DNA from 2 places in the Caulobacter sp. SSI4214 genome. Region 2 is predicted to be linked to the other one. Evidence: predicted binding sites of a transcription regulator. Region 2 holds the regulator's gene; the other holds the start of a gene.

Region 1 (15,050 bases), on a different contig from region 2:
CGCCAACCAGCGCGCCGCCCCGGCCGCCACCTACGGCGCCGGCGCGATGATGAATGACCGCCCACAGATGGGCGCGGCGATCACCCTCAACCGCAAGGCCTGACTCTTAGATCAACGCGAACACCGCGGCCGGCCGGGTCATGCCGGCCGGGTCGCCAAAGTCGGCCACCGGATATTCGGCCACGACGCGGAGACGTTCGGTCGGCAGGAACTCGCGCCAGGGGTCGCCGATCAGCACCGCCACCCCGGCCGCGCGGCAGCGGTCCAGAAAGGCCAGGACCCGCTCCGCCAGGACGGCGTCGTAGAAGAGGTCGCCGACCAGGACGAAGGCGACGGCGGGCGGATCGCCAGTCGTCAGATCCGCTAGCGTCGCCTCCACGCTCACGCCGTTGGCGGCGGCGTTGAGGCCGATAGCCGCCACCGCGTAGGGATCGACATCCACCGCCCAGGCCGCCCGGGCGCCGGCCAACATGGCGGCGATGGCGACCAGGCCCGAACCCGCCCCAAGATCCAGCACGCGCCGGCCCGCCACGCTTTCGGGACAGTCCAGCAGATGCCGCGCCAGGGCCAGGCCGCCGCCCCACGGCCGGGCCCAGTAGGGCGAACCAAACGCGGGGTCGGCCTTGGCCAGGCGCATCAGCCCGCTCCGGGGACCGGCGGTGTGCAGTCGCACCTCGGGCGCGCCGGGCGCGGGTTCCAGCGGCAGATTGGCTCGAATGAAGGCGGGAATGTCCAGACGTCGCGATCCTTAAAACGATGTTCCCTTGAGCCGCTAACCGAGCGCGATCCCGCGTTCAATGCCGATGGCGTCGAGAAAATCCTCGTCGTGGCTGACCACGAGCAGCGCCCCGTCATAGCCCGACAGCGCCGCCTCGACCGCCTCGATCGAGGCGATGTCCAGATGGTTGGTCGGCTCGTCCAGGATCAGCAGCTGCGGCGGCGAGACGCCGCTCAATACGCAGGCCAGGGCCGCCCGCAGGCGCTCGCCGCCGCTCAGCGTGCCGGCGATCTGGTGCGCGGCGGTGTTGCGGAACAGGAATCGGGCCAGGGCCGCATAAGCGTCGTTTTGGCTGGCGGCGGGGTTCAGGCGGCGGAAGTTCTCGATGATGGTCTGGTCGTCGGCCAGCAACGCCGCCCGCTGGTCGAGCAGCGCCGCGGGGACCGACCGTTTCACCGCGCCCGCCGTGGGCGACAGCGCCCCGGTCGCCAGGCGGATCAAGGTGGTCTTGCCGGTCCCATTGGCGCCCGACACCGCCACCCGCTCGGGGCCGGCGATGCGGAAGGACAGATCCTCGATGATCGGCGGTCCGTCCGGCCAGGCCAAGGCGACCGAGTCGAAGACCAGGACCTCGCGCCCTTCCGGCAGTCCCGAGGGGGGCAGATCGAACCCCAGCGTGCGGGCGCGCTCGACGCGCGCCTCGGCCGACGCCTTGGCCCGGGCCGCCTCGGCCGCCAGCTTATCGGCGAGCTTGCCCTCGCGCCCGCCGCTGTTCTCGGCCCGCTCGGCCAGCGCGCCGAGCAGAATTTTCGGCGTTCCGCCCCGGTCGGCGAACCGGCGGCCGCCCGCGTCGCGGCGATCCTTACGCTCGCGGGCGACCTGGGCCTCGCGGGCGACACGGCGCACCTCCTTCTCCGCGTGGTCGAGATCCCGGCGAGCCGCCTGGGCCTCTTCGGCCCGGCGCTCGGCATAAAGGTCCCAGCCGCCGCCGTAGGACCGCGCGCCGAGCGACGACAGCTCGACGATACGGTCCATGCCGCGCAGCAGCGCCCGGTCATGACTGACCACCACCGCCCCGCCACGCCATCGGGCCAGCACGCGCGACGCCATCTCTCGCGCCGCCGCGTCGAGATTGTTGGTCGGCTCGTCCAGCAGCAGCACGTCGGGTCGGGCGATCAGCAGCCGCGCCAGCCCCGCCCGCGTCGCTTGTCCGCCCGACAGCGACGCGGCCGGTCGCTCGGGATCTAGGCCAGGCAAGCCGACATCGGCCAAGGCCTGCTCAAGCCGCGCGGGCAGGTCCCAGTCGGCGTGGGCGAGGTCGGCCTCGTCGCCCTCGCCTTGCTGGATGCGCGCCAGGCGATCCCAGTCCGGCCCGACGCCCAGCAGGTCGGCCAGCCGCGCGTCGGCCGAGACGTCGGGCGACTGATCCAGGACCCCGACGGTCCCGGTCCGGGCGACGCTTCCCGCCAACGGCGGGCGCACGCCCGCGATCAGCGCCAGCAAGGTCGACTTGCCCGCGCCATTGCGCCCGACCAGACCGATGCGCTCGGCCCCGATCGACAGGTTCAGGTTTTCGAAGAGAAGGCGGCCGTCAGGCGTGGCGGCGGAAACGGAATCCAAGGTGATGAAGGACATGCGAACCCAAGGTCAGGGAAACGGAGAGGACGAAGCGGTCTTCCGTCTTGCTGATCATGGGAGCCTCCATCGAATAGGGACGGCGAATCTAGGCGTTGGCGCGTCGCGCGGCAAGCGGCGCCGGACGGCGCCCTAGCTGGGCGCCATGGTGTGCAGAACGTAGATCAGCGACCCGACGCCGCCGATGAACACCAATCCGTCGATGACGATCGAGCGCGGTTTGCCCGGCTTGAGCGCGTCAAACGCATCCTGCTTGGCTTCCTGTTTAGCGCTTTGGGCCTCGGGCTTGGCCATCGCTCGCTCCTTATCGAGGTCGAGCTTCAGCCCGAACTTGGCCTTTACATCATGCGTGAGCTGAAGAACCCGCTTCCAAACAGGGTTTAGGGAATGCGAACGCCGTTGCGTCCTTTTCGGGCGCGCTCTCCGCACATTGCTGACACCCGCTGTCAGCAGGCGCATCCTCGCGGGCGCGCGACATTTGTTCACACCTTGTTCTTGTGTTAATCCCCGCGCCGAGCCCTACATATAGCCGTTGCGCCGTGAGCCTTCTCATGGCCCGAACGTTCCGGGAAACATGGCTGAACAACTGAACTTCATCCGCGTGCGCGGCGCCCGCGAGCACAATCTCAAGGACGTCAGCGTCGACATCCCGCGCGGCGAGCTCGTCGTGCTGACCGGCCTGTCGGGCTCGGGCAAGTCGTCCCTGGCCTTCGACACGATCTACGCCGAGGGCCAGCGCCGCTATGTGGAGAGTCTGTCGGCCTACGCCCGCCAGTTCCTGGAGCTGATGAGCAAGCCCGACGTCGACCTGATCGAGGGCCTGTCGCCGGCGATCTCGATCGAGCAGAAGACCACCAGCCGCAACCCGCGCTCGACCGTCGGCACGGTGACCGAGATCCACGACTATATGCGCCTGCTGTGGGCGCGGGTCGGGGTCCCCTACTCGCCCGCCACCGGCCTGCCGATCGAGAGCCAGACCATCAGCCAGATGGTCGACAAGATCACCGCCCTGCCCGAAGGCACGCGCCTCTATCTGCTGGCCCCCGTCGTTCGCGATCGCAAGGGCGAGTACAAGAAGGAGATCGCCGAGTGGCAGAAGGCCGGCTTCCAGCGGCTGAAGATCGACGGCGAGTTCTATCCGATCGAGGACGCCCCGGCCCTCGATAAGAAGTTCAAGCACGACATCGACGTGGTCGTGGACCGCGTGGTGACCAAGCCCGACATGGAGCAGCGCCTGGCCGACTCCATCGAGCAGGCCCTGCGCCTGGCCGATGGCCTGGCGGTCGCCGAATTCGCCACCATCGAGGAAGGCGAGAACGAGCCGAGGCGCATCCTGTTTTCGGAACGCTTCGCCTGTCCGGTCAGCGGCTTCACGATCGCCGAGATCGAGCCGCGGCTGTTCTCGTTCAACAATCCGGCGGGCGCCTGCCCGGTCTGCGACGGCCTGGGCGCGAAGCTGGCCTTCGACGCCGACCTCGTCATCCCCGACAAGGACAAGAGCCTGCACAAGGGCGCCGTCGCGCCGTGGGCGAAAGGCCCCTCGCCGCTCTACACCCAGACCCTGCAGGCGCTGGCGCGCCACTACGGCTTCTCGATGGACGAGCCGTGGCACAAGCTATCGCCCGACGCGCGCGACGTGGTGCTGAACGGGTCCAAGGGGACCAAGATCAAGTTCACCTACGACGACAACGCTCGGAAGTACGAGGTCGAGAAACCCTTCGAGGGCGTGCTGCCGAACCTGGAGCGCCGCTGGCGCGAAACGGATAGCTCTTGGGTGCGCGAGGAACTGGGCCGCTACCAGTCCGACACCCCCTGCGAGACCTGCCACGGCAAGCGCTTGAAGCCGGAAGCGCTGGCCGTGAAGGTCGACGGCATGGACATCGCCGAGGTGTCGATGCTGGCCATCCGCCCGGCCCGCGACTGGTTCAGCACGCTGGAAAGCAAGCTGACCGACAAGCAGATGGAGATCGCCCGGCGAATCCTGAAGGAGATCAACGACCGCCTGCGGTTCCTGGTCGATGTCGGTCTCGACTATCTGAACCTGTCGCGCGGCTCGGGCACCCTGTCGGGCGGCGAGAGCCAGCGCATCCGCCTGGCCAGCCAGATCGGCTCGGGCCTGACCGGCGTGCTCTACGTGCTGGACGAGCCGTCGATCGGCCTGCACCAGCGCGACAACACGCGCCTGCTGACCTCGCTGCAGGGCCTGCGGGACCTGGGCAACTCGGTGCTGGTCGTCGAGCATGACGAGGAGGCGATCCTCACCGCCGACTACGTGATCGACATGGGCCCGGCCGCCGGCGTCCACGGCGGCGAGATCGTCGCCGAGGGCACGCCGCAAGAGATCATGGCCAATCCGAAGAGCGTCACCGGTCAGTACCTGACCGGCGCGCGCGAAATCGAGGTGCCGGAGCAGCGCCGGCCGATCAGCAAGAAGAAGGTGCTGAAGGTCGTCGGGGCCTCGGGCAACAACCTGAAAGACGTCACCGCCGAGATCCCGGTCGGGACCTTCACCTGCATCACCGGCGTGTCGGGCGGCGGCAAGTCGACCTTCACGATCGAGACCCTCTACAAGGCCGCCGCGCGCCGTCTAAACAACGCCAGCGACGCTCCCGCCCCGCACGAGCGGATCGAGGGGCTGGAGCACTTCGACAAGGTCATCGACATCGACCAGTCGCCGATCGGCCGGACCCCGCGCTCGAACCCGGCGACCTATACCGGCGCCTTCGGCCCTATCCGCGACTGGTTCGCGGGCCTGCCGGAAAGCAAGGCGCGCGGCTATGGCCCCGGCCGCTTCAGCTTCAACGTCAAGGGCGGCCGCTGCGAGGCCTGCCAGGGCGACGGCGTCATCAAGATCGAGATGCACTTCCTGCCCGACGTCTACGTCACCTGCGACGTCTGCAAGGGCAAGCGCTACAACCGCGAGACCTTGGACGTGGTGTTCAAGGGCAAGACGATCGCCGACGTCCTGGACATGACCGTCGAGGAAGCCGCCGACTTCTTCAAGGCCGTGCCCCCGATCCGCGACAAGATGGAGACCCTCAAGCGCGTCGGCCTCAGCTACATCAAGGTCGGCCAGCAGGCGACGACCCTGTCCGGCGGCGAGGCCCAGCGGGTCAAGCTGTCCAAGGAGCTGTCGCGCCGGGCCACCGGCCGGACGCTCTACATCCTCGACGAACCGACCACCGGCCTGCACTTCGAGGACACCAAGAAGCTGCTCGAGGTGCTGCACGAGCTGGCCGACCAGGGCAACACCGTGGTGGTCATCGAGCATAACCTGGACGTCGTGAAGACCGCCGACTGGCTGATCGACTTCGGTCCCGAGGGCGGCGACGGCGGCGGCCAGATCGTCGCTGTCGGCTCGCCGCAGGACGTGGCCAAGGTCGAGGCCAGCTGGACCGGCCGCTACCTGAAGGAGCTGCTGGACCGCCACGAGGAACGCCGCAAGGCGCGGGTGGCTGAGCTGAAGAAGGCCAAGCGGGCCTAAGCGCCGCGGAACAGCCCCCCGTTCATCGACACCTCGGGACGGGGGACTTGGCCTGGGGCGCGAGCGGCGTCGCCTACCAGCCGCCCTCGCCGGAAACGCCCGCCTCGCGCTCTTTCAGCTCACGATAGATGGACGGCGCGGGGCCAAAGACGATCAAGGTGGTCAGCACATTGATCAGGCCGGAGAACAGCGCCTGGACCACGCCGGCCGGCGTGAAATAGGCGCGCAGCGAGGTCGTGTCGGCGCGCAGCATCTTGCCGGTGGCCGCGAAGTCGCCCGACGCGACCAGGCCGATGGCCGAGACGATGGTCCAGATCAGCAGCACGACGATGATGCTCATCACCGCCGCCAGCAGATAGGCCCCCAGCAGCGGCCAGAAGAGCCCTTCGGTTCGCGGCATCGACTTGAACAGGGTGATCTTGCCGGTGTCGAAGGTGACCGCCGAAGCGAACGACAGGCGCACGGCCAGATAAACGACGCCGCACAACGCCCCAATCAGGCCCAGCAGGGCCAGGAAGGCGCCGGTGGCGCCGCCGAGAGCGCCCAGGAACCCCGAGACGGCCGAGCCCAAGAAAAGCACGCCCATCAGGACGCAGCTGGTCAGCACCCACAGGACCGCCTGCCGCAACTCGGCCGCGCCAAGCCGCAGATAGGCGAAACGGCTCTCGTCGTGACGCAGGATTAGGCGGTTCAGGGCCGCGAAGACCACGCCGTTGACGATCAGGCTGTAGGGCAGCATCCACAGCATCAACGGCGTCAGACCCGAGGCGCGATTGAAGAATTCATCCGGGTCCGGATTGTTCGTATCGGTCATGTAGCTCAGCAGGGCTTCGAGCTTGGGACCGAAGAACTGGATGGCCAGCACGTTCGACGCGATCGACAGCACCGTCATGGCCACCGCCCAGACACCGATCGTCTTCAGGTTCTCCCGCACCAGCCGGAAGCCGGAGAAGGCCGCGTCGGAGGCTGAGAACTTGGACATGACGAACTCACAGAATGGCGAATAGGCCTTGAGGCTAAACAGGTTCGCGCCGCTTCGACAGGGTGGGCGAAGCCTTTTTCGCACGGGCTTGCGGCGTGGGTCGGCGCGCCTCTAACATCCGTTTTAAAATTGGGAGGACACCATGAAGCTCTATGGCGAGGCCATGCCAGCGCCCAATCCTCGGCGCGTGCGGATCTTCCTGGCCGAGAAGGGCTTGTCCGTACCCGAGATCCCGATCGGGCTGCGCCAAGGCGGCCACAAGTCGCCGGAGCATCTGGCGCGCAACAGCCTGGGCCAGGTGCCGGTGCTGGAACTGGACGACGGGACCACGATCAGCGAGACCGTCGCCATCTGCCGCTATTTCGAGGTGCTGCACCCCGAGCCGCCGCTGTTTGGCGTTTCGGCGCTGGAGCAGGCGACGATCGAGATGTGGACGCGCCGGATCGAGCTGCGCCTGACCGTGCCGGTCGGCATGTTCTGGCGCCACGCCCATCCGTTCACGGCGCATCTTCTGAAGCAGAACAAGGAATTTGGAGAGTCGAACCGCGAGGTCGTCGAAAAGATCCAGCTGTGGCTCGATCGCGAACTGGCCGACGGCCGCCCCTATCTGACGGGCGAGACCTACACCATCGCCGACATCGCCGGCCAGACCACCTTGGACTTCGCCGACTTCGTGGGTCTGCCGACGCCGGGCGAGGCCAGGAACGTCATCGCCTGGCGCGAGCGGATGGCGGCAAGGCCCAGCGCGTCGGCCTGAGCGCCCCTTCAGGGGTGCAGGCCGGCGTCGATCTCGTCCTGGTTCAAGTGGGCGAAGGCCTTGGCGGGGGCGGCGGCGAGGATCACGGCTTGAAGGGTCAGGAACACCGGCGCCAGCAACAGATTGGCCAGCAAGGTCAGGATCAGGCCGGCGTTGACGCCCGCTGCTCGCACATTGACGCCGCCGCCCAACAGACCGGCGACGATGCTCGACACCGTCGCGCCGATGATCGAGACGATCGCGCTCATCACGATCGTCATGACGAACATCCCCAGCAGCCGGAAGAACTGACCGTGGGTCTGGATCCAGGCGGCGCGGATGTCGATGTGATGGTGCGAAAAGGCGTGCGGACCCAACAGCGACAGCCGTACGCCCACCCAGAGCGACAGGCCGATAACCGCCAGCGTGCCCACCGTTCCGAACCAGTTGGCCGCCGGACCGGACAGCAGCGAGGTCCCCATCACCACCGCGCCGGACGGGATGACGGTGACGATCAGGGCGGCCGCCCAGGTGATCAGCGAGACCACCAAGAGCTGCACCTCTTCCTTGCCGACGCGAAGATAGGCGAAGCGGTCATTGGCCGGTTCGATCACAGAGCGGATGATCGCCGCCGAGAGCACCGAACCCAACAGCAGGGCCAGCGCGATGAGCAGCACCATGGCGCCGCCCAGATGGGTCACGAGGTCCAGGATTTCGCGGGGGTCCGCCGAGCCGGCGCGTCCGGCCAGCACCTCAAGCCCCTCCTTGCCCAGAACGATCTTGGCCACGAGGCCCAGGACCGGCAGCATGACGAGCGAGAACACCGCCCAGGCCAGCACGACGGTCGGCTTGCGCCGCATGATCCGAAGGCCTTCGGTGGCCGCTTCGACGGGACGAACAGACATCTAGGCGTCCTGTATGACCGCGCTCTGGCGGTAGATATGGGTCAGGGCGCCCGCCAGGACGGGCGCCAGATACAAATAGGTCATCATGGCGACGATCGCCGCCAGAAGCCCGTCGGCACGCGGGAGGCTCGCGCCAACCAAGCCTCTGACCGCGAGCGGCGGCAAGGCCAGCGCCAAGACGGCGACTAGAAGCGTCGCAACACGGCCTTTTGTCAGGGGAAAGGCGCTCAACACCCGCACGCCCGACTGATCGACCGTGGCCGGCGCCGCCAGCGCCAGGCGCAGGGCCAGCCAGACCAGCAACGCCAGAGACGCCACGGGCGCCAGACCCGCGATGAGGCCGGCGGGACCGGCGGAGGCCAGCGCCTGACGCCACGCGCTGGCCGAGCCGACGTCCAGATCAGGCGCGCTGGCGCGGGCGACGCCCAGGGCGATCGCCCCGACCACCACCAGCAGGATCGAGCCGATCAGCAGGATCAGGCCCAACGTCATGACGTGCGCGCCCAGAAGCCGCCACTCGTCGCGCCCCCATCGCAGACCCTTGAGGCCCGGGGCCCGTCCGAAGGCCCGGCGATAAAGCGCGCCCTGCGCGATCACCGTCGCGACGACCAGCGCCAAGGTCTTGATCGCGGGCGGCAGGGCCGTGGCCAGAACGGTCAGGACGATGGCGGCCAGCAGCGCCGCCCAGCAGGCGTTGATCGAAGCCCCGAGGTCGGAATAGCCCGCGCGGAGCGCCGCGCCGACGTTCGCCGATCCCTCCGTCATCCGATCAAATCCCCTTCCCGCCACAGCGCTGCGAGTCACCGCCCCACCCGGCAATCTAGGGCCTCGCGGACCGTCTGGCGATGGCGGCGCGGCCCCGCGCGCGCATTTCGATCCGGCGTTACGTCAGAGCCACGCCGTCTCGCGCGGGCGGGCCAGGGCGCGGTGAATGAACGCCCAGGGCGCGTAGAAAACCGCCTGCGCCACCGCGCCGAACAGCGCCACGACAACGCCCAGCGACGTCAGCCACGGCCACAGCGCGCGCAGGATCTCGATCGGCGGCCGGCGGAACAACGCGTCCAAATTGGCCGAGCCTTGCAGCGCCGCCAGCGACCCGCCGCCCGCCATGACGACGCCGCCGATCAGCCCGGCCAGCAACATTTCCATCACCACCAGGAACAGGATGACCAGCAAGGCCACGCCTAGCAGCCTCCACGTCTGCCCCTTGGTCAGATCCCAAGACTCGAACAGGCGAAACTGGTTGTCGGCGAAGCTCATCGGACCGGCCATGGACAGACGCAGCGCCACCCAGATCACAAGGACCACGGCGATCGCGCCGCCGACGCCGGCGACGGCGATCGCGCCGCCCGTTTGATGATCCCCCGCGCCCACCGCCGCGATCGCCGCCACCACGGCGATGACCAGGGCCATGACGAAGACCGCGATAAACAACAGCACCTGCTCGACCAGCATCACCAGCGCCAGCCACATCTCCCGCGACCCGATGCGCAGATAGGCCCAGGCGGCCTTCTCCGGCGTCAGCACGGCGCGGAACGCCGCGCCGCAGAACACCGCCTTCACGAAGGTCGACCACAGCCAGTAGAGCATGTTGAAGCCGGTCAGGCCGGAATTCAGCCGCATCATCCGATCCAGGGCTTCGGGATCGCCGGCCTGCCCTTTCTGTTGGGCCGCCAACTGCATGATCTCGACGAACCTCGGTCCCAGCATCGCGATGCACAGCAGGGCGGGCAGCACCAGCGCCGCGACCAGCGCGATCGCCCAGCCCGCCACGACCAGCGGCCTGCGACCGACGATCCCGAAGCCGGCCGTCGCCGCCTCGGTCACGGAAAACCTAGCCATGTTCCCTCCCACGCCGTCCAGCGCGAAGCGCCCGGCTCCGCTCGCGAGCCTACACGCAGGTTTCGCGAAACGACAGCGGGGGGTATAGGGCGCGGCCATGACCACGAACTCGACCTATCAGCCCGTCCACGTCGTCGGCGGGGGCCTGGCCGGCTCCGAAGCCGCCTGGCAGATCGCCCAGAGCGGCGTGCCGGTGATCCTGCACGAGATGCGCAAGGACGACGCCACGGGCAAAGTCACGACGGACGCCCACCAGACCGACGGCCTGGCCGAGATGGTCTGCTCGAATTCGTTCCGCTCCGACGACTGGCAGTTCAACGCCGTGGGCCTGCTGCACGCGGAAATGCGCAAGCTGGGCAGCCTGATCATGAGCTGCGCCGACCAGCACCAGGTGCCGGCCGGCGGCGCCCTGGCCGTGGACCGCGACGGCTTCTCGGCCGAGGTCACCAAGCGCCTGTCACAGCACCCGCTGGTCACGATCGTCCGCGAGGAGATCGCCGGCCTTCCGCCCGCCGAATGGGACAATGTCGTCGTCGCCACCGGCCCCCTCACCTCGCCGGCTCTCGCCCAGGCGATCCTGGAGATGACTGGCGAAGGCCAGCTCAGCTTCTTCGACGCCATCGCGCCGATCATCCACTTCGAGTCCATCAACATGGACGTCGCGTGGCGCCAGTCGCGCTACGACAAGGAAGGCCCCGGCGGCGACGCGGCCGCCTACATCAACTGCCCGATGAACAAGGCGCAGTACGAGGCCTTCATCGACGCCCTGCTGGCCGGTCCCAAGTCCGAGTTCAAGGAGTGGGAGAACGTTCCCTATTTCGACGGCTGCCTGCCGATCGAGGTGATGGCCGAGCGCGGTCGCGAGACCCTGCGCCACGGCCCGATGAAGCCGGTGGGCCTGACCAATCCGCGCGATCCGACCGTCAAGTCCTACGCCATCGTCCAGCTGCGCCAGGACAACGCGCTGGGCACGCTGTGGAACATGGTCGGCTTCCAGACCAAGCTGAAGCACGGCGTCCAGGCCGAGACCTTCCGAATGATCCCGGGCCTGGAGAACGCCCAATTCGCGCGTCTGGGCGGCCTTCACCGCAACACCTTCATCAATTCGCCGAAGCTTCTGGACAAGTCGCTGCGGATGAAGGTCCAGCCGCGCCTTCGGTTCGCCGGCCAGGTCACGGGCGTCGAGGGCTATGTCGAGAGCGCCGCCATGGGCCTTCTGACAGGCCGCTTCGCCGCCGCCGACCGCAAGGGCGCGCCGATCGACGCGCCGCCCCCGACCACCGCCCTGGGCGCTCTGGTCGAGCACATCACCGGCGGCCACCTCGAAGGGGGCAGCTTCCAGCCGATGAACATCAACTACGGCCTGCTGCCGCCGCTGGAGGCGCCGAAGGTCGACGAGGATGGCAAGAAGATTCCGCTGAAGGAACGCGGGCGCGCCAAGAAGCGGTTGATGAGCCTTCGGGCGCTGAAGGACCTCGAGACCTGGATGGGGGCCTAGGGTCTGGACTCAATCGGCGTCCACCAAATGACGGCGGCAGCGAGCTGTACGGCGGATAAGAAGTTGTCGGCTCGCTTGTCGTATCGGGTGGCGATGCGGCGGAAGTCTTTCAAGCGACAGAACATTCGCTCGACGGTGTTGCGGCGACGATAGGCGACCGCGTCGTAGGCGTGAGGATGCTTGCGGGTCGGGTTTGGCGGAATGACCGGTTCACAGCCGCGCTGGACGAGCCAGTCCCGCAGCTTGCGGGCGTCATAAGCGCGGTCAGCCAGAAGTTGGCGCGGCGTGGGAGCCAGCTTGAACAGAGCGGCGGCTCCCACCAGGTCGTGCGTGTTGCCCGCCGTCAGGGCCAGCGCCCGGGGTCGGCCCAGATCATCGGTCAGTGCGTGGATTTTCGTCGTCCGGCCGCCGCGGGAGGCTCCGATAGCGTTGTTGAAGGCCCCCCTTTTGCGCCGCCCGCCGAGCGGTGCGCCTTGACGTAGGTCGCATCCACCGCGCCCGTCACCACGTCGCTCTTGCTCGTCAGAGCATAGAAGATCTCGCTCCAGACGCCCTGTCGGCTCCAGCGGTTGAAGCGGTTGTAGATGGTCGTGTACGGCCCATACTCGGCTGGACAGCAGCGCCAGGGCGCGCCCGAACGCAGCATGTGCACGATCCCGCTGACGACCCTTCGATCGTCAACACGGTGAGCCCCGCTACGACCTCTCGGCAAATGCGGCTCGATAGCCGCCCACTCCGCGTCCGATAACCAATAGATCTGCTTGCGCTTCGACATCCGGGGCAACCTCCCGGAATCTTGGAATCAGAACCCGACGCAACGCGCAACCTGATTGAGTACGGACCCTAAAGCGCTTCCCGAGCCCCGGCCGGGCGACGCACGCCGCGCGTGGCCGGGTCCTGCGGAAAGAAGCGAAAGCCCTTTAGGACGAGCTTGATCGCTTCCCAATGGATGGCGACCATCACGCCGATCACCTGCCAGGGATGGGTGGCCAGGGCCCGCCAGATCGCGCCGTCGGTCAGGTCGCGCCGCGTTCCCGAAAAGGTCGCGGCCAGCACGACGCCCTCGGAGTCCAAAACGTCGACGCCGACGTGCACGGTCTCGCCCGGCGGCGCGATCTCGAAGCCGTAGCGCAGGTCCATCGGCAGGAACGGTGAGACATAGAAGACCTTCGTCCGCGCGCCCTGATCAAGCCGGTCTCCCCGCGCCTCGCCGGCGGGCAGGACGTAGTCGTGACGTTGGCCGAACGTGTTGCGCACCGCGTGGACGGTCGCGACCAGCCGCCCTTCGGCGTCGTGGCAGAAGAAGACGCTCAAGGGATTGAAGCCCTTGCCGAGGATGCGCGGCATGGCCAGCACGCTGATCCGCGCGCCCTCCGGCGCAAGGCCGCTGGCGTCGAGCTTGGCCAGCACCACGTCCTTCAGCGACGCCGACGGATCGTCGAGGTGGTCGCGGTCATGAAAGCCGAGCAGGTTGAACCGCCCGCGCGAGAACCGCTTGAGCCTGGCGTCCAGGGCGTCGATCTCGTCCAGGTCCAGCAGCAGCATGAACACGCGATAGCGCAGGCTATGCCGCCGGGGCCGCGCGCGGTCATGGGTCACCAGGCCGGCATAGAGCGCCGAGCGAAAGGTCACGCCACCAGTTCCTCTTGCGGCTCGATCGCCCGGTCGTCGAGGAAGATGCGCCCCGATGGATCGGGCAGCACCCACGGACGGTGCACGCCGCCCAGCCGCTCGGCGACCGCGAGTCCCGCCTGCAGGCCGTCCTCGTGGAAGCCCGATCCGAAATAGGCGCCGCAGTACCAGGTCCGCCGCCGGCCCTGCAGGGACCACAGACGCCGTTGCGCCAGCATGGCCGGACCGTCGAACAACGGATGCTCGTAGACCTGGTCGTACAGGACCTCGCTAGGGGCCTGCTCGGGATTCAGGGTCAGGAAGAACGCCTTGTCCTTCGGAAGCGGCTGCAGCAGATTCATCCAGTAGGTCACGCCGCCATCGCCGCCGCGATGGCCGACATGGTTCCAGCTGGCCCAGGCCGAGCGGCGACGCGGCATGGCGCGCGCGTCGCGGTGCAGCACCGCGCGATTGCGGCTGTAGCGGAAGCTGCCCAGCAGCTCGGTTTCCTCGGCGGAGGGCGAGGCCAGCATCCTCAGCGCCTGGTCGGCGTGCGCGGCGATGACGACCTGATCGAAAGTCCGCGACTCGCCGGTCGCGTCCTCGATCGCGACGCCGTCCCGCTCGCGCCGGATCGACGTCACCGGCCGTCCGGTCAGGATTTCGCCCGAAACGCCGGCGGCCAGCTTCTCGACATAGCGAGCGCTGCCGCCAACCACCGTCCGCCAGATCGGCCGCTTGTCGATCGGCAGCATCAGGCCGTGATTGTCGAAGAAACGCAGCAGGGCGGCGGCGGGAAACTCGCGAATGTCGCGCAGCGAGGCCGACCAGATCGCCGCCGCCTGGGGCAGCAGGTGGTCCTCCTGAAAGGCGCGTCCGAAACCCTGCTGGCGCAGATAGTCGTCCAGCCGGCACAGACCGCCGCTCTCCAGCTCGGGCGGGATGCGCCGGCCGTCGCGGTAGAAGCGCATGACGTCCATCAGCATCTTGAGGAAGCGCGGGTTCACCGCGTTGCGCTTCTGGGCCAGCAGGTTGGTGCTCGAATATTCCAGCGCGCCGTCGTCCAGAGAGACGCCGAACGACATGTCCGTGGGCGCGGTCTCGACGTCCAGATGCCGGAACAGCGCGGTGAGGTTCGGATAGTTCGGCTCGTTGTAGACGATGAAGCCGGTGTCGACCGCATCGCCTTCGACGGTCACCGTGTGGGCATGGCCGCCCAGCCGGGCGTCGGCCTCGTAAAGGGTCACGTCGTGACGGCGAGACAAGAGCCAGGCGGCCGACAGGCCCGAGATCCCGGAACCGACGACGGCGATGGACTGGCGAGCAACGGCGGTGACCAAGGAAGCGCTCCGGATAGGTTTCGCAGGAAGTTACGGCGCGAGTGGGCTGATGGACGCATCCGGAAACACGGCTTCGCCGTACCTTGATCCGAAACCAAGGACGAGCCTCGGCATGACCCTCATACGCCTCGCCGGCGGGACCCTCGCGACCGCCGGAACCATGCTGGCGCTGGACGCCGCGTGGCTGATGAGCATGACGCCGCGCTTCTACAAGCCGCGCCTGGGCGGGCTGATGGCGGAGACGCCCTCGCTGGCGCCGGCCGTGGCCTTCTACCTGCTGTATGTGGTGGCGATCGTCG
Region 2 (15,050 bases):
AAGAAACTTTCCTCCCGTATGCCGTGCATATAACCAGTTGAACAGCGCGGTGCGGGCGCCGCCGATGTGCAGAAAGCCGGTGGGCGAGGGCGCGAAACGCGTGACGACGCCGGTGGGGGAGAGGTTCGACATGGACTTCAAGGCTGCAAGGCTAGGCGCCGTGACGGCGTCGGATTTCGCGGGCCGCGGCGCGGCTTCGGCACCGCGTCTTAGCACGCCATTTCGGGCGGGGCCTAGCGGTTTCGTGTCCAGTCTCGAACTTGTCCGCGGCGTCAAAAATACAAAGGTTTCCGCGTGTTAGGCTCTGATGTGCTGGCTGGAGATCTGGCGCCGTCGCCGCGCCTTGGCGGCTGGGCGGCTCTTAAGCGTCTGATCCTGGCGGAAGGCCTGGCCAACCTGGATCGCGCGTTTCTCTGGGCGCCGGCCATGTTCGGCCTCGGCGCGGCGGCCTATCTGGAGGCGCCGGCCGAGCCCTTGCTCTGGCCCCTGGCGGCGGCCGCCGCGACCTTGGCAGCCGCCTGGGCTCTGGCGCGTCGTTGGAACGCGCCACGCCGCCTGATCGTCCTTGTCAGCTTGGCGGCGTTCTTCATGGCCGGCGGCCTGGCCGCTAAATTACGCAGTGACCGCGTGGCCGCGCCGCTGATGAGCGGCGAGCGGATCGTGCGCCGGGTCGATGGCTTCGTGGTCGATGTCGCCAGTCCGGGCGCGGGCGGCCAGCGGCTGGTGGTCGCCCCAGTCGCGATCTCCGGCCTTGCGCCGGAGCGGACGCCGCGTCGGATTCGCGTGACGATTGGCCAAAACCCGATCCCGGCGCCGGGCAGCGCTGTCCATCTGAGGGCCATGCTGGGCCAGCCGCCGCCGCCGGCCGCGCCGGGCTCCTATGATTTCGCGCGTGACGCTTGGTTCGATTCGATCGGCGGGGTCGGCTTCGTGACCGGCGATATCGGGGACGTGGGTCTCGACGCGCCGCCCGCGCGCCTGCGGATCGCCATGGCTGTCAACGCCTTCCGCTGGCGTCTGGCCCAACGAATTTTCGCGCGGATGGGGCCCTCCAGCGGCGGCATCGGCGTGGCCATGGTCACCGGTCACGAAGCCTGGATTACCCAGGCCCAGACGGACGCCATGCGCGCCTCGGGCCTGGCGCACATCCTGTCGATCAGCGGCCTGCACATGGCCATCGTCGGCGGCTTCGTCTTCGGCCTGGCGCGCCTGGCGGTCGCCGCCTGGCCTTGGCTGGCCCTGCGCGCGCCTGGCAAGAAGATCGCCGCCATCGCCGGCCTGCTGTCAGTTCTGGCCTATCTGGTGATCTCCGGCGCCCCGCCGCCGGCCGAGCGCTCGGCGATTACCGCCAGCGTCGCCTTCCTCGCCATTCTGTTCGACCGCCGCGCGATCACGCTGCACGGACTGGCGGTGGCGGCTTTGCTGATCCTGGCCTGGAAACCCGAAGCCGCCGGCGAGCCGGGCTTCCAGATGTCGTTCGCCGCCACCGCCGCCCTGGTGGCGCTGGCCGAGGCCTGGCCGCGCCCTCTGAAAGAAATCTCGACGCCCTGGTGGATCCGTTGGCCGCAAGCTGGGCTCGCCTGGCTGGCGATCAGCGTCGCCGCCAGTTTCGTGGCGGGCTTGGCCACCGGCCCGTTCGCCATGCAGCACTTCAACCGCGTGGCCATCTGGGGATTGCCGGCCAATCTGGCGGTCGAACCCCTGTCGTCGTTCGTCATCATGCCGTTCCTGGCTATCGGAACGGCGCTTGAGCCCCTTGGCCTGGGCGGGCCGTTCCTAGCCGTGGCCGGCTGGGGCATCGACGCGATGGTGGCGGTGGCCAACGCCTTCGCGGGCGTCCATGGCGCGCAGAGGATCGTGGCCAGCGCGCCGCCCCAGGTGCTGGTGGTCGCGTTCCTGGGCCTGATGATGCTGTGCCTCTGGCGCGGACGGCTTCGTTGGATCGGCGCGCCGATGGCGCTGTCGATCGCCCTGTGGCCAAGGCCCGAGCCGCCCGACGCCTGGATCGCCGCCGACGGCGCGACGGCGGCCGTTCGGACCGGGGACGCGGCGGTGCTGCTGCGCACCGACGCCAAGCGGTTCGGCGCCGAGCTTTGGGCGCGGCGCCGCGGTTTGGAGCCGACGACCTGGAGCCTCTATGGGTGCGATCGCCGGGTCTGCGTCCCCGCGACGGGCGCGCCGGTGCGGCTGGCGTTGGCCTGGAGCCGCAAGACGCCGGACGCCGAGACCCTGTCGGGCTTGTGCGCCGCAGCCGAGGTCGTCGTGGTGCGTGGCCCGCGGCCCGAGCGTATTCCGCCGCTGTGCAATGACACCGTGCTGCTGACCGGCGAGGACTTCGCCCAGGGCGGCGCGGCGGAGCTCTACAGGCATCTGGATGGCTGGAGGATCGCCTGGGCCCAGCCCTTGCGGGGCGATCGCCCCTGGAGCCATCTGCTGACAGCCGATGTCACGGGCGACCGTTAAGGCGGGGCGCGAGGCTAACGCGTCCGAAGGGGTATCAAGGAACATCATGTCTAACGATTTCACCGCCCGCCGCGCCGCGTTCCGGGCGCTCCACGCCGAGGGCTGCTTCGCCCTGCCCAATCCCTGGGACGTCGGAAGCGCTCTTCGGTTGGAGAAGATGGGCTTCAAGGCCCTGGCCTCGACCAGCGCGGGCGCGGCCTGGGCCTTGGGCAAGGACGACGGCCGGCTGAGCCGCGACGAGGTGCTGGCGCACCTTCGGACCCTGTGCGCGGCCACGAGTCTACCGGTCAATGCCGACTTCGAGAACGGCTTCTCCGACACCGCCGAAGGGGTTGCGCGAAACGTCGCGTTGGCGATCGAGACCGGCGTCGCGGGGCTCTCGATCGAGGATTGGTCCGGCGAGGCGCTGTACGATCTGCCGACGGCGGTCGAACGCTTGCGAGCCGCGCGGTCGGCCATCGACGCCTCCGGACAGGACGTGATGCTCGTGGGGCGGGCGGAAGGCTATCTGCGAGGTGATCGAGACCTGAACCGGATCCTTGAGCGCCTCAGGGCCTATGCGAAGGCGGGCGCGGACTGCCTCTATGCGCCGGCGGTCGCGGAGGCCGATATGATCCGGGCCATTGTCCAGGCTGTCGCGCCCAAGCCCGTCAACGTCTTGCTTTGGGGACCGGACATGTCGCTTGAGAGCCTGGGCGCCCTGGGCGTGCGTCGCGCCAGCACCGGCGGCGCCTTGGCGGCCGCGGCGTGGGCTGGCTTCGACAGCGCGGCCAGGAGCCTCGCCGAGACCGGGCGGCTGCCGCCACGGCGATAGGGCGACAGCTTCAGGGTGTCCGGTCATCCCCGCACGCGGGGACGACCGCTCGGGATCAGTGATAGCGGCGGATCAGGCCGACCAGCTTGCCCTGCACCTCGACCTGGTCGGGGCCGAAGATGCGCGTTTCGTATTTGGGGTTGGCCGCCTCCAGGGCGATCGAGCCGCCCTTCTTGCGGAGGCGCTTGAGGGTGGCTTCCTCGCCGACCAGAGCCACGACGATCTCGCCGGACGTGGCCGTATCGCCCTTCTTGATGATCACATAGTCGCCGTCGAGGATGCCGGCCTCGATCATCGAGTCCCCTTGGACCTCAAGGACGTAGTGCTCGCCATTGCCGAGCATGGTCTCGGGCACCGGCAGGCGCTCACGCTCGTGCTGGATGGCGTCGATCGGCGTGCCAGCGGCGATGCGACCCAGGATCGGCAAATCGCGGCTGTCGCTCGTCGGTCCCGAGGCGGCCGAGGCTGGCGCGGAGGGCGGCGCGCCGCCGCCCTCGAACACCTGCGGACGGAAGGCGCCGCGGCCTTTCGGCGGGGCGGCCGTCGTGGCTTGCTGCGGCAACTTCACCACCTCCAAGGCCCGAGCGCGGTGGGCGAGGCGGCGGATGAAGCCACGCTCCTCCAGGGCGGTGATCAGGCGGTGAATTCCGGACTTGGACGCCAGATCCAGCGCCTCCTTCATCTCGTCGAACGAAGGGGACACGCCGGTCTCCTTGATCCGCTCGTGGATGAACATGAGCAGTTCGTGCTGCTTGCGGGTGAGCATGGCGACCTCGGCTGGAGCGCGGAACAAACCGCAAACCTTGGAGATGTTCTCTAGGCGTTCTTCCTTAATGTCAAGTTGACGCCGTTCGCGCTGTGTTCAGGCCTGAAAAACAAGGCTCAGGGGGCGTTCGGCGGCGGCGCGGCCGCCGAATCGGTCAGCTCTTCGAACCGCGTGGCCAACTCGGGGAACTTGGGCGTGCAGGTCTCATAGAAACCGGCGATGCGGCGCATGTCGGCCTCGTAATCGCCTGTCGGATAGAGCGCCGGACCCAGACCGACCCGCTTCCGCCGATAGTCCATCATTCCCAGCACGATCGGCACGCCCGCGCCGACGGCGATGTGGTAGAAGCCGGTCTTCCACTGACGCGCCTTGCCGCGCGTGCCCTCCGGCGCGATCGTCAGCATGAATTGGTCGCGCCGGGCGAATTCCTCGATCATCGCCTTGACCATGTCCTTCGAGCGCTCGCGATCCAGCGGAATGCCGCCGAGGTCGCGCATCATCGCGTCGAAGGGCGGTTTGAACAGCGAGGCCTTGCCGATGAAACTGAGATCGAGCCCCAAGGCGTCGGCCGCGCCGACGAAATAGACGAAGTCCCAGTTGCTGGTATGCGGGGCGGCGACGATGACGAACTTGCGGGTCGTCGGCGGCTCGCCCTCGATACGCCAGCCCCGAAGCTTGAAGTGAGCCGAGAGCGCCCATTTCACCACGCGGGCTAGCCAGTTCATGCGGTCTTTTCCAGGCCGAGCCGAGGTTGAGCTCAAACTCAGCCTATCAGGGTTTTCGTGGCGGCCGTCACGTCAGCATGTCGCATCAGACTTTCGCCGACCAGCATGGCCTTGGCGCCCGTCGCCTCCATGCGCGTGACGTCGGCGTGGGTGAAGATGCCGCTTTCGGTGACTAAGAGGGCGTCCTTGGGCGCGAGGACGGATAGGCGCTCGGTTACCGCCAGATCGACGACGAAACTTTTCAGGTCGCGGTTGTTGACGCCCACGAGGTCGGCGCCCAGCCCGACGGCGCGCGCCATCTCGGTCTCGTCGTGAACCTCGACCAGGGCGTCCATGCCCAAGCGCCTGGCTTCGGACATCAGCTCGGCGGCCAGGACGTCGTCGATCATGGCCAGAATCACCAAGATCGCGTCGGCGCCCAGGGCGCGGCTCTCGGCGACCTGCCAGGGATCGACCAGGAAGTCCTTGCGGATGCAGGGCAGGGCGGTCGCCGCGCGCGCGGCCACCAGATAGGCGTCGGCACCCTGGAAGCTGGGGCCATCGGTCAGGATCGACAGGCAGGACGCGCCGCCGGCCTCATAGGCCTTGGCCAGGACCGGCGGATCGAAATCCTCGCGGATCAGGCCCTTGGACGGTGAGGCCTTCTTGATCTCGGCGATCAGCGACAGCTTGCCGGGCGCGTGACGAGCCTCCAGCGCCGCCTTGAAGCCGCGCGGCGTCGACGCGATTTTCGCGGCGGCGTCGACGTCGGCCTGCGAGCGCGCGGCCTTGCGGCTGGCGACGTCCTCACGCTTGTAGGCGGCGATCTTGGCGAGGATGTCGGTCACGCGGGGACTTCCGTGGAGTTGGTGGCGGCCACGAGGCCGGCGAGCGCCGCCTGGGCGCGGCCTTTGTCGATGACATCGCCGGCCAATGCGATGCCTTCGGCCAAGGTCTCGACCTTGTCGGCGACCAGGAACGCGGCGGCGGCGTTCAGCAGGACGATGTCGCGATAGGGACCCTTCTCGCCGTCGAACAGGCGAGTCAGGGCGGCGGCGTTGAAGGCCGGATCGCCCCCGGTGAGATCCGAAAGCGCCGCCCGGGGCAGGCCGACAGCTTCGGGCGTGATTCTGAACAGATGCACGCGGCCGTCGCGCCATTCGGCGACCTCGGTCTCGCCCGTGGTGGTCAGCTCGTCCATGCCGGAGCCATGCACCGACCAGGCGCGCTCCGCGCCCAGAGCCCCCAGGGCCTTGGCGATCGGCTCGACGAAGCGCGGCGCCGAGACGCCGACCACCTGGCGCTTGGCGCCCGCTGGATTGGTCAGTGGGCCCAGCAGGTTGAAGATCGTGCGGAAGCCCAGCTGTTGGCGGATCGGCGAGACGTGCTTCATCGCGCCGTGGTGCGCCTGGGCGAACAGGAAGCAGATGCCGACCTCGTCCAGGGCGCGTCGCTGTTGCTCGCGCGTCGCGTCGATATTGACGCCGAGAGCGGTCAGGACGTCGGCCGTGCCGGACTTGGAGGTAATGGCTCGGTTGCCGTGCTTGGCGACCTTGAGGCCGCCGCCGGCGACCACGAAGCCGACGGCTGTGGAGATGTTCAGGGTGTGCAGGCCATCGCCGCCGGTGCCGCAGACGTCGATGACGTCGTAGGGATGCTCGAGCTGGACGGCGGCGCGGCGCATGGCGCGGGCGCAGGCGGCGATCTCGCCCACCGTCTCGCCGCGCAGGCGCATGGCGGTCACGGCGGCGGCCACCTGGGCGGGCGTCGGCTCGCCCCGCAGGCAGGCGGCGAAGAACACCTCGGCGTCTTCGTCGCCCAGGGTCTGGCCGTCGGCCAGCTTGGCCAACAGCGGCTTGAAAGCGTCGGACATGATGCGACCCGCTCCTAGACCCAGATCGCCGCGTCGCGCGGCACGCCCGCCAGGTCGATGAAGTTGGCCAGCATCTGATGACCGCCCTCGGTGGCGATCGATTCCGGATGGAATTGGACGCCGAACACCGGGCGCGTCCTGTGCTGGACGCCCATGATTTCGCCATCGTCGGTCCAGGCCGTGACTTCCAGCTCGGGCGGCAGGTCTTCCTTGCGGACGGCCAGGCTGTGATAGCGCGTGGCGGTGAACGGGTTGGGCAGGCCCTTGAAGATGCCCTTGTCGTTGTGGCGAACCTTGCTGACCTTGCCGTGCATGACCTGCTTGGCGCGGATCACCTCGCCGCCATAGGCCTGACCGATGGCCTGATGGCCCAGGCAGACGCCCAAGATCGGCAGGTCCTCGGGCGCGCCGCGCAGCAGAGGCAGGCAGATGCCGGCCTGGTCCGGGGCCTTGGGGCCAGGAGACAGCAGCACGGCGGCAGGCTTCAGACCGAGCGCCTCCTGCACCGTCAGGGCGTCGTTGCGGTAGACCTCGGTCTCCGCGCCCAGCTCGTTCAGATAGTGGACGAGATTGTAGGTGAAGCTGTCGTAGTTATCGATGACGAGGATCATGACGCCGCCTTTCGGAGTGCGGTTCTAGAGCAAGCCGCGCGATATAGGAATCGCGTGGTTCGCTCTGTTTTTTGTTTTCGCATCGCTTTCGCGAAAAACCGGCATCCACTTTTCGCCCGATGCTCCAGCCCGCGATGAAGGTTTGTGTAGCGGCATTTTCGCGCGCGGCTTTCAGGGCCGGTTACAGCGGTCGCGAGCTTGCGCATCATGGCGGCATGGACCCGCGTGATTCCGCCCTGGACCCCGTCGCTCTCGCCTATGTTCGCGCTCTGTTGCGTCCGAAGACGCGGAGCGTGAAGCTCGGCGTGGTGCTGACGGCGGCGGCCTTCGCCGCGCTGTGCGCCATCAGCTTCGCCACGGTGATGGTGCTGGCGCCGCCGGCGGTCACGCAACACCTTCCGGACGATCGCCTCGGTGTCCCATGAGCGCCAAACGACCGCCCGCCGCGTCCGCCAGCCCTAAGGCTCAGCTGAATCGCCAGGCTTCCTCGGCGGCGCGCTTGAGGGCGCGGGACTTGTGCAGGGTCTCGTCGTACTCGGCGTCGGGATCGCTGTCGGCGACAATGCCGCCGCCGGCCTGCACGTACATCATGCCATCCTTCACCAGCGCCGTGCGCAGCACGATGCAGGTGTCGACCGAGCCGTCGGCGCCGAAATAGCCCACGGCCCCGGCATAGCCGATGCCGCGCTTCTCGACTTCCAGCTCGTCGATGATCTCCATGGCTCGCACCTTGGGCGCGCCCGACAGGGTGCCGGCGGGGAGGGCCGCCATCAGCACGTCGACCGGATCGACACCCTCGGGCGCGTTGCCCTCGACGTTCGAGACGATGTGCATCACGTGGCTGTAGCGTTCGATCTTGAAGCTCTCGGTCACGCGGACATTGGGCCCCTTGGGGCGTTCGGCCAGTTTCTGCTCGGCGGACGCGTTGCGGCCCTGCTGACGAAGCATGGCCACGCGGCCCACGTCGTTGCGGCCCAGGTCCAGCAGCATCAGGTGTTCGGCGCGCTCCTTGGGATCGGCCAGCAGTTCGGCCTCGAGCGCCGCGTCCTCTTCCGGCGTCGCGCCGCGCGGCCGGGTGCCGGCGATCGGCCGGATGGTGATCTTGCCATCGCGCAGCCGGACCAGGATCTCGGGGCTGGAGCCCACCAGATTGAAGCCGTCCAGGTTCAGGAAGAACAGGAACGGCGACGGGTTGGTGCGGCGCAGCGAGCGATAGAGCGCGAACGGCGGCAGGTCGAACGGGCTGCGGAACCGGTGACTGGCCACGACCTGGAAGATGTCGCCGGCGGCGATGTAGTCCTTGGCCTTGGCCACGACCTCGGCGTAGTCGGCGCGGCTGACCGGCGTCGTGAACTCCATCGGGCCGCGCGGCGTGTGGGGACCTTCCTGGGCCAGCGGCTTGCGCAGGTCGGCCATCACGGCCTCGATCCGCGCCTGGGCGGCGGCGTGGGCCTCCTTGGCCGAGACCCCGGCTCGCGGCCGCACGGCCGTGGTCAGCACGATCTCCTGGGCGATGGCGTCGAAGATCGCCACGATCGACGGCCGGGTCATGATCCCGTCCGGCAGGTCCAGGGTGTCGGTATTGACGTCGGGCAAGCGCTCGACCAGCCGCACGAGGTCATAGCCCAGCGCGCCAAAGACCCCGGCCGTCATCGGCGGCAGGCCCTTAGGAATTTCCATCCGCGAACGGGCCACCAGGTCGCGCAAGCTATCGAGCGCGTCGCCAGGCTGGGGCGTGTAGCGGCCGGCGGCGATGTCGGCGCCCTCGGCGATCTCGGCCTTCTCGCCCCGGCAGCGCCAGACGAGGTCCGGGTTCAGGGTGACGATGGAGTAGCGGCCGCGCCAGGCGCCGCCTTCGACGCTCTCGAACAGAAAGCTATAGGGACGCGCCTGGGCGATCTTCAGATAGGCCGAGACCGGGGTCTCGAGATCGTCGATCAGGCGCGTCCAGACGACCTGCGGCCGTCCAGCCTCATAGGCTTCCGAGAAGGCGTCGAACGCGGGCTCCAAACTCATTACTCGGCTTTCTTTCCGGCCTTGCCGCCCTGCGCCTTGGCCAGGGCGTCGGTGTCGACGCCGATGGCCTGGCGCGCCAGCGTCAGATTGCTCTTGGTCTTCAACTGGACCTTGGCGGCGTTGCGCGCCGCGTCGCCCAGGTCGCGCACCAGTCCGCTGGCGGCCTGGGTCTGCAGCATGACCGAGGCGCGGGCCACGTCGGCCGCCGGGGCGGCGCGCACCTTGTCCAGCTTGGCCACGACATAGGCCTCGCCCTGCTGGCCGGCGCGCGCGGTGAAGACCTCGCCCGGCTTGGCGTTGAAGGCGGCGACCAGGAACTCGCGGCCGAGGCCCATGTGCTGCTGGACGTTCTCGCGCGACAGGCCGTCGACATGCTGCACCTTCGACTGGGCCGAGGCGGCCACGGCGTCCAGCGTCTCGCCCTTCTTGACCCGGGCCGCCAGTTCGTCGGCCTTGGCCTTCAGGCGTTTGCCCAGCTCCTGGCCCATCCAGACCGCGGTCAATTGCGGCTTGATCTCGGCGAGCGGCGGCATGGCGGCGGGAATGACCTTTTCGACGCGGACGGCGTAGTATTCGCCCTTGCGGGCCTCGATCAGGTCGCTGTCCGCGCCTTGGCCCAGGCCGAAGGCGGTCTTCAGAATCTCCGGCGTCAGGCCGGCGACCGGCTGGCCGGTCTGATCGGCGCCCTGAGCGGTGACCGGGGCGGTCGTGACGACCATGGCGCCGGCCTTGCTGGCGGCGGCGACCAGATTGGCGCCGGCGTCGTGGGCGTCCTGATAGGCCTGGGTCTGATCGTAGGCCTTGCTCTGGGCGGCCTGGGCGCGAACCTCGGCCTCGATTTGCGGACGGACGCTTTCCAGCGTGGCGGCGGCGCCCGGCGTGACCTTGGTCACCTTGATCACCGAGACGCCAAGATCGCCTTGAATCGCGCCGCTGGACTGGCCGGCGGCCAGCGAGAACGCCGCTTCGGCGACCTTGCGATCGGGCAGGGCGGTCTTGGGCTTGTCGGCCAGGACGAGCGCGGTCTTGCCATAGGCCTTGGCCACGGCGGCCGGATCCTCGCCCTTCTTCAGGCGGTCGGCCATGGCGGCGGCGGTCTTGAGGTCCGGAGCCTGGATTTGGACCAGCGAACGGGTCTCGGGCTTGGCCAGGCTGTCCTTGCGGAAGTCGAAAGCCTTCTGCACATCGGCCGGGTTCGGGGTGACGCTGGGCTCGAGCGCCTTGGCGCTGATGCGCACGATCGACAGGACCCGGGTCTCCGGGCGGGTCAGGCGCTCGCGGTTCTCGTTCATGAACGCCGTCAGCTGGGCGTCGGTCGGCGGCGCGGGGCGCGGCACCGAGGCCGGATTGATGGCGAACGCGCCGACGTCACGGGCTTCCAGACCGTAGGCGCCTTGCAGGGCGGCATAGATGCGCGGCGCCTTGAAGCCGTCGGCCACGGCCGTGAAGAAGTGCGTCTGGGCGATCTCGTCGCGCAGCGAAGCCTCGTAGGCCTGGGGCGTGAGATTGTTCTGAGCCAGCAGGGCGGCGTAGGTCTTGGAGTCGAACTTGCCGGTGATCGGGTCGAACGGACGCTGGGTCGGCGGCAGCTGGCTCATCTGCTCGCGCACCACGTTGCCGACCAGCTTGTCCGAGGGCGCGACGCCCATGTCGTGGATGGCGGCGGCGATCGATTCCTGCAGCGCCAGCTCTTGAAGGATCTGGCGGTCGACGCCTTGCTCGACAGCCTGGTCGGGCGTGATCGTCGTTCCGTTCCGCTGCTCCATCGCCTTGCGATAGTTGTCGAAGCGCAGCTTGAAATCCTGCGGCGTCATCGTGCGCGATCCCGCGCTGATCACGCCGGAGCCGCGCGGACCCTTGAACACGTCGCTGATGCCGAAGATGGCGAAGCTGACGATCAGCAGGCCAAACAGCAGCACCGCGAACGGGCTTTTGGCGAAGGTGCGGAAACCGGCGAGCATAGGGGCGAAAACCTTCCAGACGGACCGCCGCGCGAACGGGCGCGATGGTCGAGAGCAGCGGGTATAGTAGAGCCGCACGTCAACGGGCAAGCGGCGCGGGCTTGACTTCCCAGGGGAGCGTGTCCCCAAGAAGGCGTTCATGACCCTTTCGAGCACGACGCCCCGGACGCTGATCGCCGGAAATTGGAAGATGAACGGCCTTTCGGCCGCCCTCGAAGAGGCCCGCGCCGTGGCCGCAGCGCTGGACAGCCAGCCCGTCGCCGCCCGCGTCGCCATCTTTCCGCCCGCCACCCTGCTGCACCGCTTGGCCGACGCCGTGGAGGGTTCGTCCGTCCTCGTCGGCGGCCAGGACTGCCACGCGAACGCCAACGGGGCCCACACCGGCGATATCGCGGCCGAGATGATCGCCGATGCGGGCGGGACCCTGGTGATCTGCGGCCACTCCGAACGCCGGACCGATCATGGCGAGACCTCGGAGCAGGTGGCGCGCAAGGCCCAAGCGGCGATCGCCGCTGGCCTCGAGCCCATCATCTGCGTCGGTGAAAGCCTGAGCCAACGTCAAGCGGGAGAGGCGGTCGCGTTCGTGTTGGGCCAGGTTCGCGAATCCTTGCCGGCCGGTCTGAAGGGACAGGCCTTCAATGTCGCCTACGAACCGCTTTGGGCCATCGGCACGGGCCATGTGGCGTCCGTCGAGGACATTATCGAAATGCACGCGGCCATCCGCGCCGAACTGGTGGCGTTGTTCGGCGAACAGGGCGGGGCGACGCCGATCCTCTACGGCGGCTCGGTGAAACCCGACAACGCCGGCGAGATCCTGGCCGCGCCGGAGGTCGGCGGCGCGCTGGTTGGCGGCGCTTCGTTGAAGGCCAAGGATTTCCTGGCCATCGTCGCGGCCGCCTAGGTCGACGCCGCTTTCGGGACGGGTCTCGCGCGCGCAAGATCCGTCCCCAGAATCCTTGACATCGCGGCGCCCACGTGCGCCTTACCGCGCCTTGCAAATCAGCGCGTATTCAAGACTTTCATGACCTCCATGCACGCCTATCGCACCCATACCTGCGGCGCCCTGCGCGCTTCCGACACCGGCGCCGCGGTGCGTCTGTCGGGCTGGATCCATCGCAAGCGCGACCATGGCGGCCTGGTCTTCATCGACCTGCGCGACCACCACGGTCTGACCCAGTTGGTGCTGCACCCCGAGACCCCCGGCTTCGCGATCGTCGAGCGCCTGCGCGCCGAGAGCGTGATCCGCGTCGACGGCGAGGTCATCGCCCGCGACGCCAGCGTGGTGAACCCCAACCTCCCGACCGGCGAGATCGAGATCCGCGTCTCGGCCGTCGAGGTGCTGAGCGAAGCCGCCGAGCTGCCGCTGCCGGTCTTTGGCGAGCCGGACTATCCCGAAGAAATCCGCCTTAAGCACCGCTATCTCGACCTGCGTCGCGAAACCCTTCACAAGAACATCGTCCTGCGCTCGCGCGTGATCCAGTCGATCCGCAACCGCATGTTCGCCCAGGGCTTCAACGAGTTCCAGACGCCGATCCTGACGGCCAGCTCGCCCGAAGGCGCGCGGGACTTCCTGGTACCCTCGCGGATGCACCCGGAGAAGTTCTACGCCCTGCCGCAGGCGCCCCAGCAGTTCAAGCAGCTGCTGATGGTCTCGGGCTTCGATCGCTACTTCCAGATCGCCCCGTGCTTCCGCGACGAAGACCTGCGCGCCGACCGGTCGCTGGAGTTCTACCAGCTCGACGTCGAGATGAGCTTCGTCACCCAGGAAGACGTGTTCGCGGCCATCGAGCCGGTGATGCACGGCGTGTTCGAGGAGTTCGGCAACGGCCGTCGCGTCTCGCCGATCAGCGAGACCCACACCTTCACCAACGACTTCGGCGCGACGTTCGAGCACAAGGGCTTCGAGCGCCTGACCTACGCCCAGTCGATGGCCTGGTACGGCAGCGACAAGCCGGACCTGCGCAACCCGATCAAGATGGCCAACGTCTCGGAGCACTTCCGTGACGGCGGCTTTGGTCTGTTCGCCAAGATCCTGGGCGCCGACGCCAAGAACCAGGTTTGGGCGATCCCCGCGCCGACCGGTGGTTCGCGCGCCTTCTGTGACCGCATGAACAGCTGGGCCCAGGGCGAGGGCCAGCCGGGCCTGGGCTACGTCTTCTGGTCGGAAGACCAGGGCGGCTGGGGCGGTCCGATCGCCAAGAACCTGGGCGAGCCGACGCAAGCCTTGATGGAGTCGCTCGGCCTGGGCGCCGGCGACGCCGCCTTCTTCGTGGCCGGCGACCCGGCCGTGTTCGCCAAGTTCGCGGGCCTGGCCCGCACGCGCGTCGGCACGGAGCTGAAGCTGGTCGACGAGAACCAGTTCAAGTTCTGCTGGATCGTCGACTTCCCGATGTTCGAGTGGAACGAGGACGAGAAGAAGGTCGACTTCTCGCACAACCCGTTCTCGATGCCGCAAGGCGGTCTGGAGGCCCTGGAGAACCAGGACCCGCTGACCATCCGCGCCTACCAGTACGACATCGTCTGCAACGGCTATGAGCTGTGCTCGGGCGCGATCCGGAACCACAAGCCCGAGATCATGCTCAAGGCCTTCGAGATCGCCGGCTACGGCCCCGAGGTGGTCGAGGAGCAGTTCGGCGGCATGTTGAACGCCTTCCGCTACGGCGCGCCGCCGCACGGCGGTCTGGCGCCCGGCATCGACCGCATCGTCATGCTGCTGGCCGACCAGGTCGCCATCCGCGAGGTTATCGCCTTCCCGCTGAACCAGCAGGGCCAGGACCTCCTGATGAACGCCCCGGCCAATGTGCTCGACAAGCAGCTGAAGGAGCTGCACATCCGCACCGCGCCCCCGATCAAGGTCTAGGATCAGGGTAAGCCCACGAAAAAGCCCTCCGGTCTTACGATCGGAGGGCTTTTTGATTTCGGGCCAGGCTAAGGCGGCGGCTTTACCACTTCGCCTTGGGCGCTTTCGGCGCGGGCGGGGCAGGTGGGGCCGGTGGAGCGGGCGGCGCCTTGGGCATCTCGCGCAGCAGCAGGAAATGGCTGCTCTTCAGGCCGTTGCAGGGACGCACTGTCAGGCCCGCGGGCAGACGCGCGCCATCACCGCAGGCGTCGTCCAGCTGTTCCTGTTCCAGACCGCGCGCGCTGGACAGGTCCGCGCCGGTCAACACCGCCATGGTCAGGTCCGCGTTGCGGAAGTCGGCTCCCGAGAAAATCCCACCCCGCAGGATCGAGCCTGTCATGTCGGCGTTGCGGAAGCTGGCGCTTTCGAAGTGGCCGCCGGTCAGATTGGCGTGGTTGATGTCGGCATTCGAGAAATCGGCGTCGCGGGCGTTCGCGCCTTGCAGGTTCGACCCGGTCAGCTCGGCGTTCGAAAAGCGGGCCTTCTGCAGGTTGGCGCCGACGAATTGCGAGCCATGCATTTCGGACGAGGTGAGATCGACGCGGATCAGCACGGCGGACTGAAGGCTCACCCCGCTGCCCTCGACGCCCGACATCCGAGCGTCGGTGAAGTTGGCGGCGACGAAATTGGCGCCCCGCATCTCGGCGCCGCGCAGGTCGGCGCGGCTAAGGTCGGCGCTGGCGAAATTGGAGCCGTAGAACATCGCGCCGCGCAGGTCGGCACCGATCAGGATCGCCCTGACGAAATTCGCATTGGCGAACTTGGCGTTCATCAGCTTGCGGCCGGCCAGATCGCAGTTGGCGCACATCCCGCCGAAAGACGTCAGCTTGGCGACATCCCTGTCCTCGACCGAGGCCTGGGCTTGGCCGGAGACGGCCATCAGGCTCAAGGTCAAGGCGACGATGGAAGCGCCCCAGCGGGCCATTGATTTCTCCGTGCGGTC

Evidence for each region. The regulator LexA, encoded in region 2, represses DNA repair genes until DNA is damaged. The targets are predictions, from matches to a motif close to ATGTTCNCNANNTGTTCT.
Region 1: a site for LexA is predicted at 2,832-2,849, ahead of uvrA (excinuclease ABC subunit UvrA). Genes of this name have one in related genera too.

What each region holds. Positions count from the first base shown of each region.
Region 1 is NZ_SZWJ01000024.1:14,562-29,611, forward strand. It holds gene FCU40_RS09425 (hypothetical protein) at 1-103, shown strand, start outside; gene FCU40_RS09430 (50S ribosomal protein L11 methyltransferase) at 107-673, opposite strand; gene FCU40_RS09435 (ABC-F family ATP-binding cassette domain-containing protein) at 773-2,353, opposite strand; gene FCU40_RS09440 (hypothetical protein) at 2,310-2,423, opposite strand; gene FCU40_RS09445 (hypothetical protein) at 2,486-2,647, opposite strand; gene uvrA (excinuclease ABC subunit UvrA) at 2,928-5,837, shown strand; gene FCU40_RS09455 (hypothetical protein) at 5,911-6,819, opposite strand; gene FCU40_RS09460 (glutathione S-transferase) at 6,962-7,576, shown strand; gene FCU40_RS09465 (hypothetical protein) at 7,585-8,460, opposite strand; gene FCU40_RS09470 (hypothetical protein) at 8,461-9,225, opposite strand; gene FCU40_RS09475 (hypothetical protein) at 9,349-10,302, opposite strand; gene trmFO (methylenetetrahydrofolate--tRNA-(uracil(54)-C(5))-methyltransferase (FADH(2)-oxidizing) TrmFO) at 10,400-11,800, shown strand; one part of gene FCU40_RS09485 (IS5 family transposase) at 11,797-12,230, opposite strand; one part of gene FCU40_RS09485 (IS5 family transposase) at 12,230-12,575, opposite strand; gene FCU40_RS09490 (DUF1365 domain-containing protein) at 12,644-13,432, opposite strand; gene FCU40_RS09495 (NAD(P)/FAD-dependent oxidoreductase) at 13,429-14,751, opposite strand; gene FCU40_RS09500 (DUF2177 family protein) at 14,864-15,050, shown strand, end outside.
Region 2 is NZ_SZWJ01000075.1:4,237-19,286, forward strand. It holds gene gltX (glutamate--tRNA ligase) at 1-132, opposite strand, end outside; gene FCU40_RS17650 (ComEC/Rec2 family competence protein) at 427-2,463, shown strand; gene FCU40_RS17655 (isocitrate lyase/phosphoenolpyruvate mutase family protein) at 2,510-3,277, shown strand; gene lexA (transcriptional repressor LexA) at 3,333-4,043, opposite strand; gene FCU40_RS17665 (lysophospholipid acyltransferase family protein) at 4,160-4,768, opposite strand; gene trpC (indole-3-glycerol phosphate synthase TrpC) at 4,807-5,595, opposite strand; gene trpD (anthranilate phosphoribosyltransferase) at 5,592-6,620, opposite strand; gene FCU40_RS17680 (aminodeoxychorismate/anthranilate synthase component II) at 6,635-7,231, opposite strand; gene FCU40_RS17685 (hypothetical protein) at 7,447-7,656, shown strand; gene trpE (anthranilate synthase component I) at 7,697-9,247, opposite strand; gene FCU40_RS17695 (peptidylprolyl isomerase) at 9,247-11,208, opposite strand; gene tpiA (triose-phosphate isomerase) at 11,348-12,109, shown strand; gene aspS (aspartate--tRNA ligase) at 12,230-14,068, shown strand; gene FCU40_RS17710 (pentapeptide repeat-containing protein) at 14,151-15,032, opposite strand.